DNA from 4 places in the Mesorhizobium sp. WSM4810 genome. Region 3 is predicted to be linked to each of the others. Evidence: riboswitches for the same ligand, from Rfam matches in the RefSeq annotation. Region 3 holds a riboswitch; each other region holds the start of a gene.
The links. A riboswitch is a leader RNA that binds a small molecule or an ion and turns the genes downstream of it on or off. The one in region 3 is predicted to bind cobalamin.

Region 1 (4,100 bases), on a different contig from region 3:
TCGGCGGCGAGCAGCATCGAGCGGTAGAAGAGAATGGGGATGATGGGGGCGGATTCTATGGCTGCAAGGCCGCGTTCCTTCGCGCCCCCCTCTGTCCTGCCGGACATCTCCCCCACAAGGGGGGAGATCGCCCCGTCATCGACGCTGTTGTCAACGTTAGACGTTACAGAATTCGCGATGCGGTCAGTGACGGCTAATCTCCCCCCAAGTGGGGGAGATGTCCGGCAGGACAGAGGGGGGCGCGAAGGAACGCCGGCATTTGAAAAGTCCGGTCTTTCTACGCCCCCCAATCCCGGCTCATAAAATCCCGCCTTCGGCACGACAACCGGCTCCGCGACCGCCACGTCTGATCCGGCGAGACTTGCCAGCCTCCGCACCAGCGCCGTCATATTCTCCGGGCCGCCTTCGCGGAAATAGCCGAGCAGGCCGTCGAGCTCCTGGCGCGGCAGCGTCGAGCCTTCGATCAGCCGCAAATCCTCGTCGCGGCATTCGCCGGGCAGCAGCGCCAGTTTTATGCCGTGCGCGCGGGCGGTCGAGGCGAGCTGGTCGCAGCCATAGCGCCACCAGTCGTAACCGCCGAGGATGCGAACCAGAACAACCCTGGCGTGCCGGGCGACGCTGTCGATCCAGAGGTCTACTGACATCGGATGGCGCAGGTCACGTAGAGCCGCCAGCCGCATCGACGGCAGCCGATCCGCGTCCGCCTGCCACGCCGCCGCCAGCCCGGCCAGGTCGCTGTCGGTGAAGGACAGCGCCACGACATCCGCAGGCGTCTGCCTGAGATCGACAGGCTCGGCAAGATCGTCGAGCGAGGCGGATGTGGTGGTGAGGATGTGCATCGCGGCTCGTGCCTGAGGTCAGCCGGCGAGGATACGCTCGATCGCCGGGCGGTTCAGCCCTTTCAGGCCGATGACGACGAGGCGGGAGCGGCGATCGTCGGCGGCGGTCCAGGCGCGGTCGTAATAGTGGTTGACGCGCGGCCCGACTGCCTGCAGCAACAGCCGCATCGGCTTGCCGCCGACCTCGACGAAGCCTTTTACGCGCAGTACGTTTTCTTCTTCCGCCGCCGTGGCGACACGCAAAGCCAGCTCTTCGGGATTGGCAATCGACGGAATGTCGATGACGAACGAGTCAAAATCGTCATGCTCGTGATCGAGCTCGTCATCGTGGTGGGTCTTGCGGTTCTCGATGTCGTCCTCGACGGCAAGGCCGAGGCCGAGCAGCACGGAGGGATCGACCTTGCCCTGCGAGGCCGGCACGATCTTCACCGCGCGGGCGGCGTGCTTGCCGATGACGGCATTGGCGCGGGCCGAGCCGGCGGCGTCCATCAGGTCGCTCTTCGACAATATGATCAGGTCGGCGCAGGCGAGCTGGTCCTCGAACACCTCCTCGACCGGATCGTCGTGGTCGAGCGTCTCGTCCTGCGCGCGCTGCGCCTGCAGGGCGTCCATGTCGTCGGCAACGCGGCCTTCGGCCAGCGCCGGTCCGTCGACCACGGCAATGACGCCGTCGACCGTCACCCGGCTCTTCACCGTCGGCCACTGGAAGGCCTGGACCAGCGGCTTGGGCAGGGCCAGCCCGGAGGTTTCGATCAGGATATGGTCAACCCTGGGCGTCAGCGACAGGATCTGGTCGAGCGCCGGGACGAAATCGTCGGCGACGGTGCAGCAGATGCAGCCATTGGCCAGCTCGACGATGTTTTCCTCAGGGCAGGTGTCGATGCCGCATCCCTTAAGAATCTCGCCATCGATGCCGATGTCGCCGAACTCGTTGACGATGATGGCCAGCCGCTTGCCGCCAGCGTTTTCGAGCAGATGGCGGATCAGCGTCGTCTTGCCGGCGCCGAGGAAGCCGGTGACGACGGTGCAGGGCACGCGCGAGACGGAAGTGGTCATATCTGGTCCTTCAAAAGGTCGAGGGGAGGGATGCGGGCAACGAGGCCGCGCTTCAGGCAATCGGGGCGGCCGCGCCATGGCATGAGGCCGTCGGTCGAGGTGGCGAAGAGTTTTGCGCCGGTGATGAGATCGGCGCCGCTGGTCGCGGTCAGGTCGCCAAAGACATAGCTCCAGCAGCCGTCGCGCAGGATAGCGGCGCTGAGGCGGCGCTTGCAGTTGCCGAGGCATTCGACGCTGCGGATACGGATGTTTTCGCCAGAGGCGGCGCGGCGCGTGTCTTCGGCCAACAATTCGCCGGCGCGAGGATGGCCGTCGGAGCCGGTCTCGTCACGGCAGGAGGCGCAGACGATCACGGTGACGTCGGCCAGAGCATCATCATCGCCGGACAATACGCCCGCTGTCTCAGCCGAAAAACTGCTGTCGCGTTCCAAATCAGGCTCCTTGCCCGGAAAACCCGCCAGGCGATCGGATTCTTAAGTCCTAGACGGCAGGTCTCCTGGCTCGCGGGTCATCGCCTTCGTGCCGCCTTCCCGGGATTTTTCCCAGTGGTTATCGGCCTTGGCTCGTCGCTTACAGTTGCGGGGACAGCCGCGGATTTGAAATCGAGATTTCGCACCGCATTCCCTCTTGGCTCCTCCCTTTGCCGAGAGGAGACCGTCTGAACCGGATTTAGGCTTGTGGAGGCAGTCGTGTCAACGCACGTCTACGACGCCGCAATGTCGGCGAGAGCCGAACCCAGATCCCCGGCAGGCGTGACCTCGATACGTTCGAGCCCGAGCCAGCCTTGCATCAACTGCAATTCCTCAAAAAGTTCGGCGGCGGTTTGCGGCGGCGCGCCGGGCTCGGCATAGGCGGCATGGACGCGCAGCACGCCGGCCCGGCGGTCAGCCCTAAGGTCGATGCGCGCCACGATCCTTTCGCCGAGCAGGAACGGCAGCACATAATAGCCGTATTGGCGCTTTTCAGCAGGGGTGTAGATCTCGATGCGATAGCGGAAGTCGAACAGTCTTTCCGTACGCGTCCGTTCGAAGACTACCGGATCGAACGGAGCGAGCAAGGCGCGCGCCTCGATCTTGCGCGGAAAACGAACGTCCTTGTGAAGATAGGCGGGCTTGCTCCAGCCTTCGACCCGAACCGGCAAAAGATCACCGCCGTCGACCAGTTCCTCGATGCGGCCTTTGATATCAGCGGGAGAGAGGCGGAAATAGTCGCGCAGGTCGCCTGCTGTGGCGACGCCGTGGGCGCGGGCGGAGATGCGCAGCAATTCGCGGTGCGCATCCTCAGGCGAGGGCACCGGCAGGGCAAGTATTTCCGGCGGCAGCACGCGCTGCGGCAGATCATAAAGCCGCTCGAAGCCACGACGTGACGCCGTGGTGATGCGGCCGGCCCAGAACAGCCATTCGAAAGCGTGCTTGGCGTCGCTCCAGCCCCACCAGCCGCCGGAGCCTTTCTGGCCTTCCAGGGCGGAAGCGGCGATCGGGCCGCGTTCGACGACCTCGCGATAAATATCTTCAATGTAGGCGGCGCGCTCGCGGCCCCACTTGGCCAGCCCGTTATACATTTCCTCGCCACGTTCGGCCCGTTCCATGCGCCAGCGCATCAGCGGATAGGTCTCGACCGGCAGAAAGGAGGCTTCGTGCGCCCAATATTCGAAGACTTTGCGCTTGCGCGTCACGGCGGCGTTGTCGAGCAGGGCGAGCGGGTAGGGGCCAAGCCGCGAATAGAGCGGCATATAATGGGCACGCACCACCGCGCTGACGGAATCGATCTGCAGCAGACCGGTCCGGCCAAGCACACGGGCCAGATGGCGGCGATCGGGCGTGCCGTTAGGGCGAGGATCGGCAAACCCCTGTGCGGCAAGCGCGATGCGCCGGGCCATGGCGAGCGAGATTTTTTCCTTCATGCAGACGGCACTCTGTCGGCGTTTGACCAAAGGTGGGAGCGATGATTCCGCGCCATGCTAGCAGGGTTTTGGCGGCATCCATGTCAGGAGAGAAAAGTGGAGTAAACAGTGAAGGAAATCAAACAGGAGCGGATCGGACCAGTTTTTCCGGATATGCCGTCGAGCACCGTGTTTTGAACAAGGTTTGACTTGCTTCACCGAAAGCCCTGCGCTAACCCTCGCCGCGTTGCAGCATAGAGCCCCCTAAAACGGTTCAGTGGTTAAACTGTCACGCTTCCGCAAGTGGGTCCGGTGCTGTAATC
Region 2 (4,100 bases), on a different contig from region 3:
CGGCGTCGCCTACAAGGCCGCCAACACCGCCGATTCGATGATCGGCCACCGCACGCCGCGCCATGAGGCTTTCGGCCGGGCGGCGGCGCGCTTCGACGATCTGATCAACCTGCCGGCGTCGCGGCTGACCGCACTGCTTATCGTGCTGGCCGCCTTCCTCGTCAAAGACGCCGATGCCGGCAACGCCTGGCGCACCGTGCGGCGCGACGCGAAAAAGCACCGCTCGCCCAATGCCGGCTGGCCTGAGGCGGCGATGGCCGGCGCGCTCGGCCTGGCGCTGGCCGGGCCACGCTCCTACGACGGCGTCATGGTCGACGACGCGTTCATGGGTGAAGGCGGCCGCCGCGATGTCGAGAGCGTGGACATCAGACGAGCGCTAAGACTCTATCGGGTTGCCGACTTTCTGCTGATGGGACTGTTCGGCTTGCTGTCGGTGATCGTCATCGTTGCGTGACTGCGGCCTCCCCTTCTCCCCTTGTGGGAGAAGGTGGCCGCGAAGCGGCCGGATGAGGGGTGTTCCAGCTTGGTACCGACGGCGCTCCGTCCAGCACCCCTCAACCGTCTTGGCGCTACGCGCCAATCCACCTTCTCCCACAAGGGGAGAAGGAGAAGTGGCGGGCAAAACCTCAAAACTCTATGCCTTGCTGCGCCTTCACGCCGGCGGAAAAGTGATGCTTGGTCACGCCCATCTCGGTGACCAAATCGGCCGCCTCGACCAGCGCCGGCTTGGCGTTGCGGCCGGTGACGACGATATGCAGGTTTTCGCGGCGGCCCTTCAGCGCCGCCACCACCGTGTCGAGATCGAGATAGTCGTAGCGCAGCGCGATGTTCAACTCGTCGAGCACCAGAAGGCTAATCGATGGATCGGCCATTAGCTCGAGCACCTTGGCCCAGGCAGCCTCGGCGGCGGCGATGTCGCGCTTCAAATCCTGCGTTTCCCAGGTAAAACCCTCGCCCATCGTGTGCCAGACGACCCGGTCGCCGAAAGCGGCAAAGGCGTCCTTCTCGCCGGTATGCCATTTGCCCTTGATGAACTGGACGACGCCGACACGCCTGCCGTAGCCAAGCATCCTCAGCGCCAGCCCGAAGGCGGCGGTGGTCTTGCCCTTGCCTGGCCCGGTGTTGACGATCAGCAGTCCCTTCTCGACCGTCTTGGCCGCGACCTCGGCGTCCTGCACCGCCTTGCGCTTGGCCATCTTGGCGCGGTGGCGTTGCTCGTCCCTGTCATCGATATCGGTCATATCACTTCACCTTGAGCGGCAGTCCCGTCACCATCAGCAGCACCGTGCCGGCGACGGCGGCGACCTGCTGGTTGAGCCGGCCGGCGGCATCGCGAAACCGGCGGGCAAGCGCATTGTCAGGCACGATGCCCTGGCCGACCTCGTTGGAAACCACGAACCACGGCCCGCGCGGCCGCGACAGCACATCCGCCAGCCCTCGGCATTCGGCCTCAATGTCGCGTTCGGCCAGCATATGGTTGGACAGCCACAGCGTCAGGCAGTCGATCAGGACAGGCCGGCCGTCAGGCAGCGCCCCGATCGCGCCGACGAGATCGAGCGGCGCATCGATCGTCGTCCAACCGTCGCAACGCCGCGCTCGGTGCAGCGCGATGCGTTCGTGCATCTCGTCGTCATAGGCTTGCGCCGTGGCGATGTAGGTCCACGGCGCTGGACAGGCCGTCACCAGGCTTTCGGCATGCGCGCTCTTGCCCGAGCGTGCACCGCCGACGACCAGGGTCAGCTTGCTGCCTGGAGCAGCGCGATCAGGCAAGGCTGTCGCGCAGGCCGGTTGCGGCGCCGGTCAAGCGGCCGCGCACCACGCCGACGACAGCGCCGAGCACCAGCCAGAACACCAGATTGGTCAGCGTCACCGCCACCACGAACTGGTGGTGCATGCCTTCCGGGATCGGCGATTCGAAACTTTCGGGCTGCGGCGCGCCGACAATATGCGGCGCGACGATCAACGCTACGGCAAGAAGGGCCAGCGGCAGCGATTTGCGAAAGGCGAGCAGCCCGAGACCGGCAGCCGTCGCCACCACGGTCGCCGTCCACCAGATCTGGCGCTGGGCGAAATCGGCCGCCGGCATCGCCGGCAGTTCGGGCGGCAGGCCGAGGTTCGGGGCCAGCGTGAACACCGCGAAGCCGGCAAGGCCCCAGAACAGGCCCTGTCGCCAATTGCCGATGCCGCCGGCGAATTCCGAAGCGGCGACCAGGATCAGCGCAAAGCCGATGCCGGTGACGACGTTGGCAACGACGTTGAAGGCGAAGCGCTCGAAGCCATCGGCCGGCGCCCAGCCTTCCTCTTCCGCGGTGGCTGCTTCAGCCGGCACGGCGCTGCTCATGGCATTGCTGCCTGCTGCGGCCGGCGCCAAACCATGGTCATGCGTGTGACCACCGCCGGCCTGTTCGTAGACTTCCGCCTTGAGGATGAGTGGCACCGTGGCGTAGGCCTGCATGCAGGCGAGAACGACGCCGGCCACAAGCCCTGCCATCGCCGCGATGAACACGACGTTGCGAAACAGTGTCATGGTGTCAGCCCCTCGTCAGTGGCCCCCCGTCAGTGGCATGGAAAGCCCATCGAATGGCGATAGTCGTGAGCGGCATTGTGGACCGCATCGATATGCGAGAAGCCGACAAAGCCCATGACGAAAACGCCGAGAAATGCAGCAAGCGCCAACTGCACAAAGCGCGACTGCGAGGAGACGGAAGCGCCGAGCGAGACGGAAGCGGTATTCATGTCTTGTCCTTTCGCCCTCCACCCGAGGGCATAGAAGTCAGTTCTCCTGTCGCCGGCAGGTCTCCTGGCTCGCGGATCAGCGCCCTTCCCCACCTTCCCGAAGAAGCTCTTCCCGAAGAAAATCTTCAGTGGCATATGGAGAGGACTACCGCACACAGTTGCGGGGGCAGCCACGGCATCGGGCGAATTTGCCCCTACCGCATTCCCTCTTGGTTCCAAAACGGAACCGACGACGGCTGCGACTATAGGCAGAATCGCCGCGCCCGGCAAACCAAATTCCGCCAGCTAGCAGCGCGAATGCGCCGTCAAGGTAATCGTTTCTCGTGGGCTCTTCCTTCTCCCCTTGTGGGAGAAGGTGGCCTCGCGAAGCGAGGTCGGATGAGGGGTGTTCCAGCTTGGCACCAACAGCGCTCCGGCCAGCACCCCTTCAACCGTCTTGGCGCTGCGCGCCAATCCACCTTCTCCCACAACAAGGGGAGAAGGAAGAAGGAACGGCGCCTGTCTTCTTTTGTCCGGGGCAACCATGATAATCGTCTTGCAGCACTGAATCAGAATTGCGAGACCATGACCATTCCTACGCCGGCCGTTCAGGACCGATCCAGGCGCATCATCGCCATCGACGTCGCCCGCGGCATCGCTTTGCTTGCCATGGCGAGCTACCATCTCACCTGGGATCTCGAATTCTTCGGCTACACCGATCCCGGCCTGACCGCCTTTGGCTGGTGGAAATTCTACGCGCGCTGCATCGCTTCGACCTTCCTGTTCCTGGTCGGCGTCAGCCTGTTCCTCGCCCATGGCAAGCAAATCCGCTGGAACGGCTTCTGGAAACGCTTCGCCATGGTCGGCGGGGCGGCGCTCGCCATATCGGCCGCCACTAGGCTTGCCACACCCGACAGTTTCATCTTCTTCGGCATCCTGCACGAGATCGCGCTCGCCAGCCTGCTCGGCCTGGCGTTTCTGCGGCTGCCGGCGCTGGTGACGCTGGTTGTCGCAGCTTTCGTCATCACCGCGCCGCTCTACCTCAGGTCCGGGATCTTCGATCATCCGGCCCTGTGGTGGGTCGGCCTGTCGGCAACCAACCCGCGCTCCAACGATTATGTCCCGCTGTTTCCATGGTTCGGCGCTGTGCTTGTCGGCATCGCAGCGGCAAAGCTTGCCTTCGCCTCCGGCGTGCTGACGCGGCTGGCGGGCCTGGCGCCCGGCCGCTGGACTAATCCGCTGGTCTTTATCGGCCGGCACAGCCTCGCCTTCTATCTGATCCACCAGCCGGTGCTGATCGGCTCGGTCTGGCTGACTTCGCAAGTCATGCCGGCAGCCGTCGAAACCAGGCAGGTCACCTTCCTAAAAGAATGCCAGGCATCGTG
Region 3 (4,100 bases):
TGGCGAGATCACCAGCGACGCGCAGATCGACTACAGCCAAGTTGCCCGCGATATCATCTTGGACATTGGATATGACGACGATGCGATCGGCTTTGACGGCCGGCGTTGCGCCGTGATCTTGGCCTTGACCGAGCAGTCGCCTGACATCAGCCAGGGCGTCGACGAGGGACGAGGGCAGGATCTCGAGCAGGGAGCGGGGGATCAGGGCCTCATGTTCGGGTACGCGTGCAACGAGACCGAAACATTGATGCCGTTGCCAATCCAACTCGCTCACGAATTGACAAAAAAACAGGCAGAGGTGCGCCAAACCGGACGCCTTGGCTGGCTTCGCCCGGACGTTAAATCTCAAGTGTCGGTCCGTTATGAGGGTTTGCGCCCGGTAGCGCTTGATACCATAGTCCTGTCGACGCAGCATGACGAGGAGGTCTCACAAGCCACAGTCCGCGAAGGCGTCATTGAGGAGATCATAAGGCCGGTCTTGCCCCACGACTTGGATACGACGGGGATAAGGTTCCTGGTCAATCCAACAGGCCGGTTCGTGGTCGGTGGGCCGCGCGGCGACTGCGGGCTCACCGGACGCAAGATCATCGTCGATTCCTACGGTGGGATGGGGCGTCACGGCGGCGGCGCCTTTTCGGGCAAGGACCCGTCCAAGGTTGATCGCTCGGCCGCCTATGCGGCGCGGTACGTCGCAAAAAATGTCGTTGCAAGCGGCCTTGCGGATGTCTGCGAGGTTCAGCTTGCCTACGCGATCGGTGTGGCCGCGCCGGTGTCTATCCTGATCAATACCTTCGGAACCGCAAAGATCGACGAAAAAAGGATCGAGCGCGTCGTTCTTGAGCTTTTCAATCTCCGACCGAAAGGCATCATCAAGATGCTTGATCTCTTACGCCCAATATACCGCAAGACCGCGACATACGGACACTTCGGCCGCGAAGAGCCGGAGTTCACGTGGGAAAGGACGGACAGAGCTGAGGACCTGCTGCGTGAGGCAGGACCGGCAGCAGCGTGATGCGCCGATGTTGGATGCAGCGGCATACGGCAACTCCATTCCACACCTGCAAAAACCCGCCCGCGCCCGGCGCGGCAGAGGGTGGGTTTTTGGCGGAGATATGAATAGATGCTGGACTATGACGTGCTTTGTATCGGTAATGCCATTGTCGACATCATCGCCCAGTGCGACGAGGCATTCCTTGAGACGAACGGCATCATCAAGGGCGCGATGAATTTGATCGACATGAGGCGCGCCGAGCTGCTCTACAGCCGCATGGGCCCGGCCCTCGAAGCCTCCGGCGGCAGCGCCGGCAACACGGCGGCGGGCGTCGCCAGCTTCGGCGGCCGCGCCGCCTTCTTCGGCAAGGTCTCGAATGACACGCTCGGCGAGATCTACGCCCATGACATGCACGCCCAGGGCGTCGCCTTCGACACCAGGCCGCTCAATGGCGAACCGCCGACGGCGCGCTCGATGATCTTCGTCACGCCGGACGGCGAGCGCTCGATGAACACCTATCTCGGCGCTTGCGTCGAGCTCGGTCCGGAGGATGTCGAGGCGGACAAGGCGTCGGGCGCCGCCGTTACCTATTTCGAGGGCTATCTGTGGGACCCGCCGCGCGCCAAGGAAGCGTTCCGGCAGACGGCGAAGCTCGCCCACGCAGCCGGGCGCGAAGTGTCGATGACATTGTCGGATTCGTTCTGCGTCGACCGCTACCGCGAGGAGTTTCTGGAGCTGATGCGCTCGGGCACCGTCGACATCGTGTTTGCCAACAGCCACGAGATCAAGTCGCTGTACCAGACCGCCTCGTTCGACGAGGCACTGGCGCAGATCCGCACGGATTGCAGGATCGCCGCCGTGACCTGTTCTGAAAAGGGCTCGGTGATCGTGCGCGGCGGCGAGACCGTGGTGATCAAGGCGACCGCGATCAAGGAACTGGTTGACACGACAGGCGCCGGCGATCTCTATGCCGCCGGCTTCCTGCATGGCTACACGCAAGGCCGCGACCTGCAGACCTGCGGCGACCTTGGCTCACTGGCGGCCGGATTGGTGATCCAGCAGATCGGCCCCAGACCCCGGCAGAATTTGCGCCGCGAGGCTGAACAGGCGGGTTCGCTGTAGGGCGGCATTTCCGCCACGTGTTGCCCACCTTCCTGTTGTGCAGGCTGTCCAGACGAGCGCGTGTAAATCGAACGCGTACCAGTCCGAGAAGGATGGCGGTTTTTCTCCAAATTTCTGGTTGTTGAGGCTCAGGAACGTTGTCGCACTTCGGGCCAGTACTGCCCGATCATGAATGGCCAACACGCGCCATTTTTGACGAAGTCGTTTTGGGACGGGATCGTACAAATGGCAGATTGCCCGAGCGGCCAGGCACAGCCTGCGCACACCGGAGAGTGGCGCAGAAGGCTCAGCTCTACGGCGACCTCCGAATTGGGAGCCGCAGGTGAACAGTTCACATAAACACATAAACATTTCTTTATACCTCATTGACAACAAAGCGGGCTGCTGCGATTGTCCGCGTGTCGTGGTTCTCCGCTAGGCGTTGCCGTAGCAGAGCTAAGAGGGAAGCCGGTGCAATGCCGGCGCTGCCCCCGCAACTGTAAGCGGCGAGCCAAACCCATCAATGTCACTGGGGCGAACTGCCCCGGGAAGACGGGGCAGAGGCTGTGACCCGCGAGCCAGGAGACCTGCCACGGTAAACAACGTCCACGGGCGGGGTGTCTGGTGGCCGCGGCAGCTCGGCGTTTATGCCGGCCTGCTAGCGCCTTCCTTGTCCCCGCCGCAACCATCGGGGTATGGAATGAATGTCTCCCAGCAAGTTCCCATAGCAACGCTTGGCATGCCGCGTGTCGGTCGCCGGCGAGAACTGAAATTCGCGCTCGAAAGCTACTGGTCCGGAAAATCTTCTGCTGCCAACCTTCTGTCGACGGCGAAGGCACTCCGTGCCGCCAGCTGGAGCGAGCAGCACGACCGCGGCGTGTCGAAAATCCCGTCGAACGACTTCTCACTGTATGACCATGTGCTCGACACCGCAGCAATGGTCGGCGCCGTGCCAGCTCGTTACGGCTGGACGGGCGGCGAGGTCCCGCTCGACATCTACTTCGCGATGGCGCGCGGGACGCAAGGCGATACTGCGGGTTGTGGACACGCCAGTCACGGGCATGCAGTTCAGGGGCAGCGCGTAACCGCGATGGAAATGACCAAATGGTTCGACACTAACTACCACTACATCGTGCCGGAGCTGAGCCAGGATCAGACATTCGCGCTCTCGTCGACGAACCCAGTCGATCACTTTCTGGAGGCAAAAGAGCTTGGCATCCATACACGCCCGGTCATCCTTGGACCGGTCACCTTCCTCAAGCTGGCGAAGTCTCCCGACCAGGGTTTCGATCCGATAGCGCTCCTACCGCGGCTGCTGCCCGTCTACGAGCAACTCCTGCGGACGCTGGAGCTCTCGGGGGCGGACTGGGTGCAGATTGATGAGCCGGCGCTTGTGCTCGATCTTAACCCGATCGAACGAGCTGCCTTCGAATTCACCTACGGCCAGCTGTCGAAAGCCGCGCCCAAGTTGAAAATTATGCTGGCTACCTATTTCGGGCCGCTCGGGGACAATCTCGAGACCACGCTTTCGCTGCGCCTGGCGGGCCTACATCTCGATCTCGTGCGCGCTCCCGAGCAGTTGGAGACGGTTGGTCGGCTCGCACCGAAGGATCTGGTGCTCTCACTTGGCTTGATCGACGGCCGCAACGTCTGGCGCGCGAACCTGGCTGCCATTCTCGACCGCATCAAGCCGGTCGTTGCCGGCTGGCCGCTGGATCGCGTCGAGATTGCGCCTTCCTGCTCGATGCTTCATGTGCCGATGGACCTGCGGATGGAGACCGCGCTGGATGTGGACGTCAGTTCGTGGCTGGCATTCGCCGCCCAGAAGACTGAAGAGCTGCTCGTGCTGGCCCAAGCCTTATCCGAAGGCAGGGAGGCCGTAGCAGGCTCACTGAAAGCTTCTGCCGAGGCGGCCGCCGCGCGCGCAATGTCTACAAAGGTCCATGATCCGCTCGTCCACGGTCGAATTAGCAGCATTGACGGCGTCATGAAGCAACGAAAGCGCGCA
Region 4 (4,100 bases), on a different contig from region 3:
GCTGACGCCGATGACTTCCAGCACCTGGAGCCTGTCGTTCCAGGGCGCCATCTCGTCGAGATGGCGGTAGAGGCCAAGGTCCGACATCGCATTCATCCCCTTGACCTCGTTCAGGCGACGCTGCGCAGCGCCGGCCGCCCGGCTTCGGCAAGGCGCGGCCCGATGAAGGAGGCGTACCATTCGACGAACTGGATGACGCCGCCCTCATGCAGTTCCGAATAGGGGCCGGGCTCATAGGCCGGCGACAGGACGCCGAAGGCGTTTTCCTCGACAATGCGACGGTCCTGGTCGTTGGTCTCGGTCCAGACATGGGTAAGCTCGGCGAGGTCGTAGTCGACGCCTTCGACCGCGTCCTTATGGACAAGCCATTTGGTGGTGACGGCCGTTTCCGTGGCGCTGATCGGCAGCACGCGGAAGGTGACGGCATGATCGCCGAGGATGTGGTTCCAACTCGTCGGATAGTGATAGAGCAGCAGCGAGCCGATACGGTCGGTGGAAACGCTGTCGGAAAGGCCCCTCTTCACCGCGCGTCTGCCCGTCATTGTATAGCTGACGGCGTCGCGCAGCAGCGGCGCGCGGGTGGCGCGATACTGCCCGGCAGGATCGATGCGGAACTTGCTCGGCAAGCCCGCCGCCTCGCATTTCGCCCAGTGCGCGAGCATCTCCGGATCGCTGTCGGCGCCCTGCACGCCGGTGACGGTCGGCGCTTCCGGGAATGTCTTGCAGAGTTCCGGATGGTTGCCGGCGCAATGGTAGCACTCGCGGTTGTTCTCCCAGACGAGTTTCCAGTTGCCCTTCTCGACGATGGTCGATTCGAAGGCGATTTTTGCCTCGCGCAGCCGGTGCGGCAGGAGGTAAGGCTCGATCATGGCGCGCATCGGCGCGAAGTCGGCCGGCTCGTTGGCCAGGCAGATAAAGATGTAGCCGCCAACGCTTTCGCAAGCCACCGGCTTCAGGCTGAACTGGCTCTTGTCGAAGCCGTCTGCCATCTGGCGAGCAAACAACAGCCGGCCGTCCAGTTCGTAGGTCCACTGGTGATAGGGGCAGACGAGCTTCGCCGCAGTGCCCTTGTCGGCATTGCAGACACGGCTGCCGCGATGGCGGCAGGAATTGTGGAAGGCATTGATCTTGCCTTGCTGGTCGCGGACCAGCACGACCGGATAGTCGCCGATCTGGGCGGTGATGTAGCTGCCAGGTTTCGGCAACTCGCAATCGTGGCCGATGAACAGCCAGTCGCGATACCAGATCAGCTCCATGTCGAGCTTGAAGAAATCTGGATCGGTGTAGAAGGGCTGCTCGAGCGAATAGCCTTGCCTACGGCCGTGCAAGAGCCTCAGCATGTCGTTGCGCGCGTCCATGTCCTGTCCTCGTGTAAGGACTGAACTGGTGGTGATGGAGGGAGGACCGCTTGCACGCCGGCGACAGGGCCGGAGATGCATCATCCACCTCTTGACCGCCCACCGCGATCAGTCGAGTCTAAAAATCTCGGGCTGGTTTCCGGGCTCTGGAGTGTCCTTGCGGACTCATCGCGACACCTTCCCAGGCTTGTGGCCCAGTGGTCTCCCGTTGCGACTTGAACTCCACCACCGTTGCGGGGGCAGCGCCGGGTTCTGACCGGCTTCCCAATTCTCCGCTTCGTCGTCACCAAGCGGCACCTGAGATGGCGTGATCTAATCATGCCGGCCGGCTGACTGTCGGCATGAAAGCGACATCGTATCCATGCGGCGCGACACGGCGGGCGAAACCAGCAGGTTTATATCTGCAGGGCTGAAACACCACTTTTTCGGCGGCCACTGTCTTCTGCCGTGACATCGAATCCGACCCGCGGCGGAGATCAGGAAGGATAACAGTTTACAAAAGTGACTATTAGCCGCTTCTAAAATCGAACCGAACGGTTCGTTTCTGTTGACAATGCGTGCAGCACGCTGTGAACGCAAATTCGCCAATCCGTCAAATCATGAATGGCTAATTTTGAATAAGATATTGAAAACAAACCATAAAACCATGGTAGTAGATGCCTCTGGTACAATTTCAAGGTGTAGATTCTTGGTCCACATGGAACAACTTCGTGATTGGAATCCGCCGAATGGCCTTCCCACATCGGGGCTGTCCGAACGACGCGCATCCTCCCAAGACACGCCGCTAGCCGGACGGAAGACTAAGATACTGGAGTCCTAAAAATGAAAAAGATCGCTCTTGCTACCGTCGCCGTTCTGGCCATCACCGGCAGCGCCTTTGCCGGCAGCGACCATTATGGGTCCAACGCCGCCAACCAGCCGACTGCTGCGATCGACAGCTCGTATACGGCCTCTGTCCAGACGCCGGCTCACGCTGAAAAGCAGCCCGTTGGCCAGGGCGCCGACCGCAACCTTTTCGGCAACAATTAACAGCTGGTCCCAAACAGCAAAGTGGCGGTCCGCCGCTCGGGATCTGAGGAACTCAGGAGTACTTGAAATGAAGAAGCTCATTCTTGCCACCGCAGCCATTGTGGCGGTCTCCGGCGGCGCTTTTGCCGGCAGCGACAACTTTGGATCGAACGGTGCCAACCAACCGGCCGCCGCGGTCGACAGCAACTCGTACACGGCTTCGATTCGGAATTCGGCTTCGGCGCAGAATCCGGTTCCGGCTGACGAGAAACCCGTCAACGGCAGCGACCGTAACCTGTTCGGCAACAACTAACAGTTCGTTCCAACAGCGGCGGCGGCATTTGCCCGCCGCGCTGGTGGAACCAAGAAAATCCAGTAGTTTTGAAAATGAAGAAGATCGTTCTTACCGCTGCCGCGCTTTTGATTGCTGCCGGCAGCGCTTTTGCCGGTAGCGACAACTTTGGCGGAACCGACATCAACAAGCAGGCGACCATCAACGTCGACAACACGCAGACGTCTTCGGTACGCAATACCGGCTCGCCGGTCTACAAGCTGCTCAACTCGTCGGGCGACTTACAGAAGTCCGCCCCGCAGGGCAGCGACCGGAGCCTGTTCGGCCGCTAGCGCATCGGCCCGAAAATCGGTTCGATTTTCGGAAAGCACGATGCGCAGCGTTAAAGTGTTAGAGCGTACTTTTGTGCGTCCACTTGGACGCACGTCGCTCTAACAGCGACCGGAACGCACAAGAGCGGCGGGCTTTGCCCGCCGCTCTTGTTTTTGGGTCACCAAACTCCATCAGTTCGGCTGCCGCCTCTCAGGCTGCCTTTGCTTCCGCTTTGTGGAGCGTGAATGAATGTCCGTCGGCATCGAAAATATGCAGGTCGCCGGCATCGGCATTCAACCGCAGCGCAGCGCCGCGCTTGACCTCGACATTGCCTGGCAGCTTGGTCACCAGCGGCAGGTCGGCGCGGCCGATGTCGACATAGACGAGCTGGACCTCGCCGAGCTGCTCGACATAGTCCACTGTTCCCTCGAAAAGATAATCGGCGCCGGTGGCGATCGTCAGATCCTCCGGCCGCACGCCGAAGCTCACCGAAGCGCCCGTCGCCGAGGCCGGCGTGGCGATCGGCACCGTCGCCTTGCGGCCGCCGACATGGCTGACGATGGTCGGGTTGCCTGATTTGTCGATCGTCGCCGGCAGGATGTTCATGGCCGGCGAGCCGATGAACTGGGCGACGAACAGATTGCCGGGTCTCTTGTAGAGCTCCATCGGCGTGCCGACCTGCTCGATATGGCCCTCCTTGAGCACCACGATGCGGTCGGCCAGCGTCATCGCCTCGACCTGGTCGTGGGTGACGTAGATCATCGTTGTAGCAGGCATCGATTCCTTGAGCTTGGCGATCTCGATGCGGGTGGCGACGCGCAGGGCCGCGTCGAGGTTCGACAGCGGCTCGTCGAACAGGAAGACCTTGGGGTTGCGCACGATCGCGCGGCCGATGGCGACGCGCTGGCGCTGGCCGCCCGACATCGCCTTGGGCAGGCGGTCGAGATATTTGGTCAGCTGCAGGATTTCCGCCGCCTGGCGCACTCGCTTGTCGATCTCGGCCTTGCTCTCCTTGCCGATCTTCATCGAGAACGCCATGTTGTCGTAGACGGTCATGTGCGGATAGAGCGCATAGGACTGGAACACCATGGCGATGCCGCGCTTCGACGGCGGCACGTCGTTCACCACCT

Region 1: another riboswitch for cobalamin. It lies ahead of AC0L3O_RS07725 (DUF1636 family protein); the one in region 3 lies ahead of metE (5-methyltetrahydropteroyltriglutamate--homocysteine S-methyltransferase).
Region 2: another riboswitch for cobalamin. It lies ahead of AC0L3O_RS07900 (CbtB domain-containing protein); the one in region 3 lies ahead of metE (5-methyltetrahydropteroyltriglutamate--homocysteine S-methyltransferase).
Region 4: another riboswitch for cobalamin. It lies ahead of AC0L3O_RS16800 (aromatic ring-hydroxylating oxygenase subunit alpha); the one in region 3 lies ahead of metE (5-methyltetrahydropteroyltriglutamate--homocysteine S-methyltransferase).

Annotation. Positions count from the first base shown of each region.
Region 1 is NZ_JBVVQV010000004.1:98,849-102,948, forward strand. Features, by position in the region: partial or broken gene AC0L3O_RS07715 (cobaltochelatase subunit CobN) at 1-839, opposite strand, end outside; gene cobW (cobalamin biosynthesis protein CobW) at 858-1,895, opposite strand; gene AC0L3O_RS07725 (DUF1636 family protein) at 1,892-2,326, opposite strand; cobalamin riboswitch at 2,365-2,569, opposite strand; gene AC0L3O_RS07730 (winged helix-turn-helix domain-containing protein) at 2,599-3,798, opposite strand.
Region 2 is NZ_JBVVQV010000004.1:136,238-140,337, reverse strand. Features, by position in the region: gene cbiB (adenosylcobinamide-phosphate synthase CbiB) at 1-454, shown strand, start outside; gene cobO (cob(I)yrinic acid a,c-diamide adenosyltransferase) at 627-1,241, opposite strand; gene cobU (bifunctional adenosylcobinamide kinase/adenosylcobinamide-phosphate guanylyltransferase) at 1,243-1,740, opposite strand; gene AC0L3O_RS07905 (CbtA family protein) at 1,763-2,527, opposite strand; gene AC0L3O_RS07900 (CbtB domain-containing protein) at 2,557-2,736, opposite strand; cobalamin riboswitch at 2,774-2,982, opposite strand; gene AC0L3O_RS07895 (heparan-alpha-glucosaminide N-acetyltransferase) at 3,301-4,100, shown strand, end outside.
Region 3 is NZ_JBVVQV010000016.1:45,905-50,004, reverse strand. Features, by position in the region: gene metK (methionine adenosyltransferase) at 1-1,012, shown strand, start outside; gene AC0L3O_RS22040 (adenosine kinase) at 1,121-2,113, shown strand; cobalamin riboswitch at 2,501-2,701, shown strand; gene metE (5-methyltetrahydropteroyltriglutamate--homocysteine S-methyltransferase) at 2,817-4,100, shown strand, end outside.
Region 4 is NZ_JBVVQV010000010.1:119,520-123,619, forward strand. Features, by position in the region: gene AC0L3O_RS16795 (FAD-binding oxidoreductase) at 1-87, opposite strand, end outside; gene AC0L3O_RS16800 (aromatic ring-hydroxylating oxygenase subunit alpha) at 111-1,358, opposite strand; cobalamin riboswitch at 1,472-1,674, opposite strand; gene AC0L3O_RS16805 (DUF680 domain-containing protein) at 2,181-2,387, shown strand; gene AC0L3O_RS16810 (DUF680 domain-containing protein) at 2,455-2,679, shown strand; gene AC0L3O_RS16815 (DUF680 domain-containing protein) at 2,754-2,990, shown strand; gene AC0L3O_RS16820 (ABC transporter ATP-binding protein) at 3,181-4,100, opposite strand, start outside.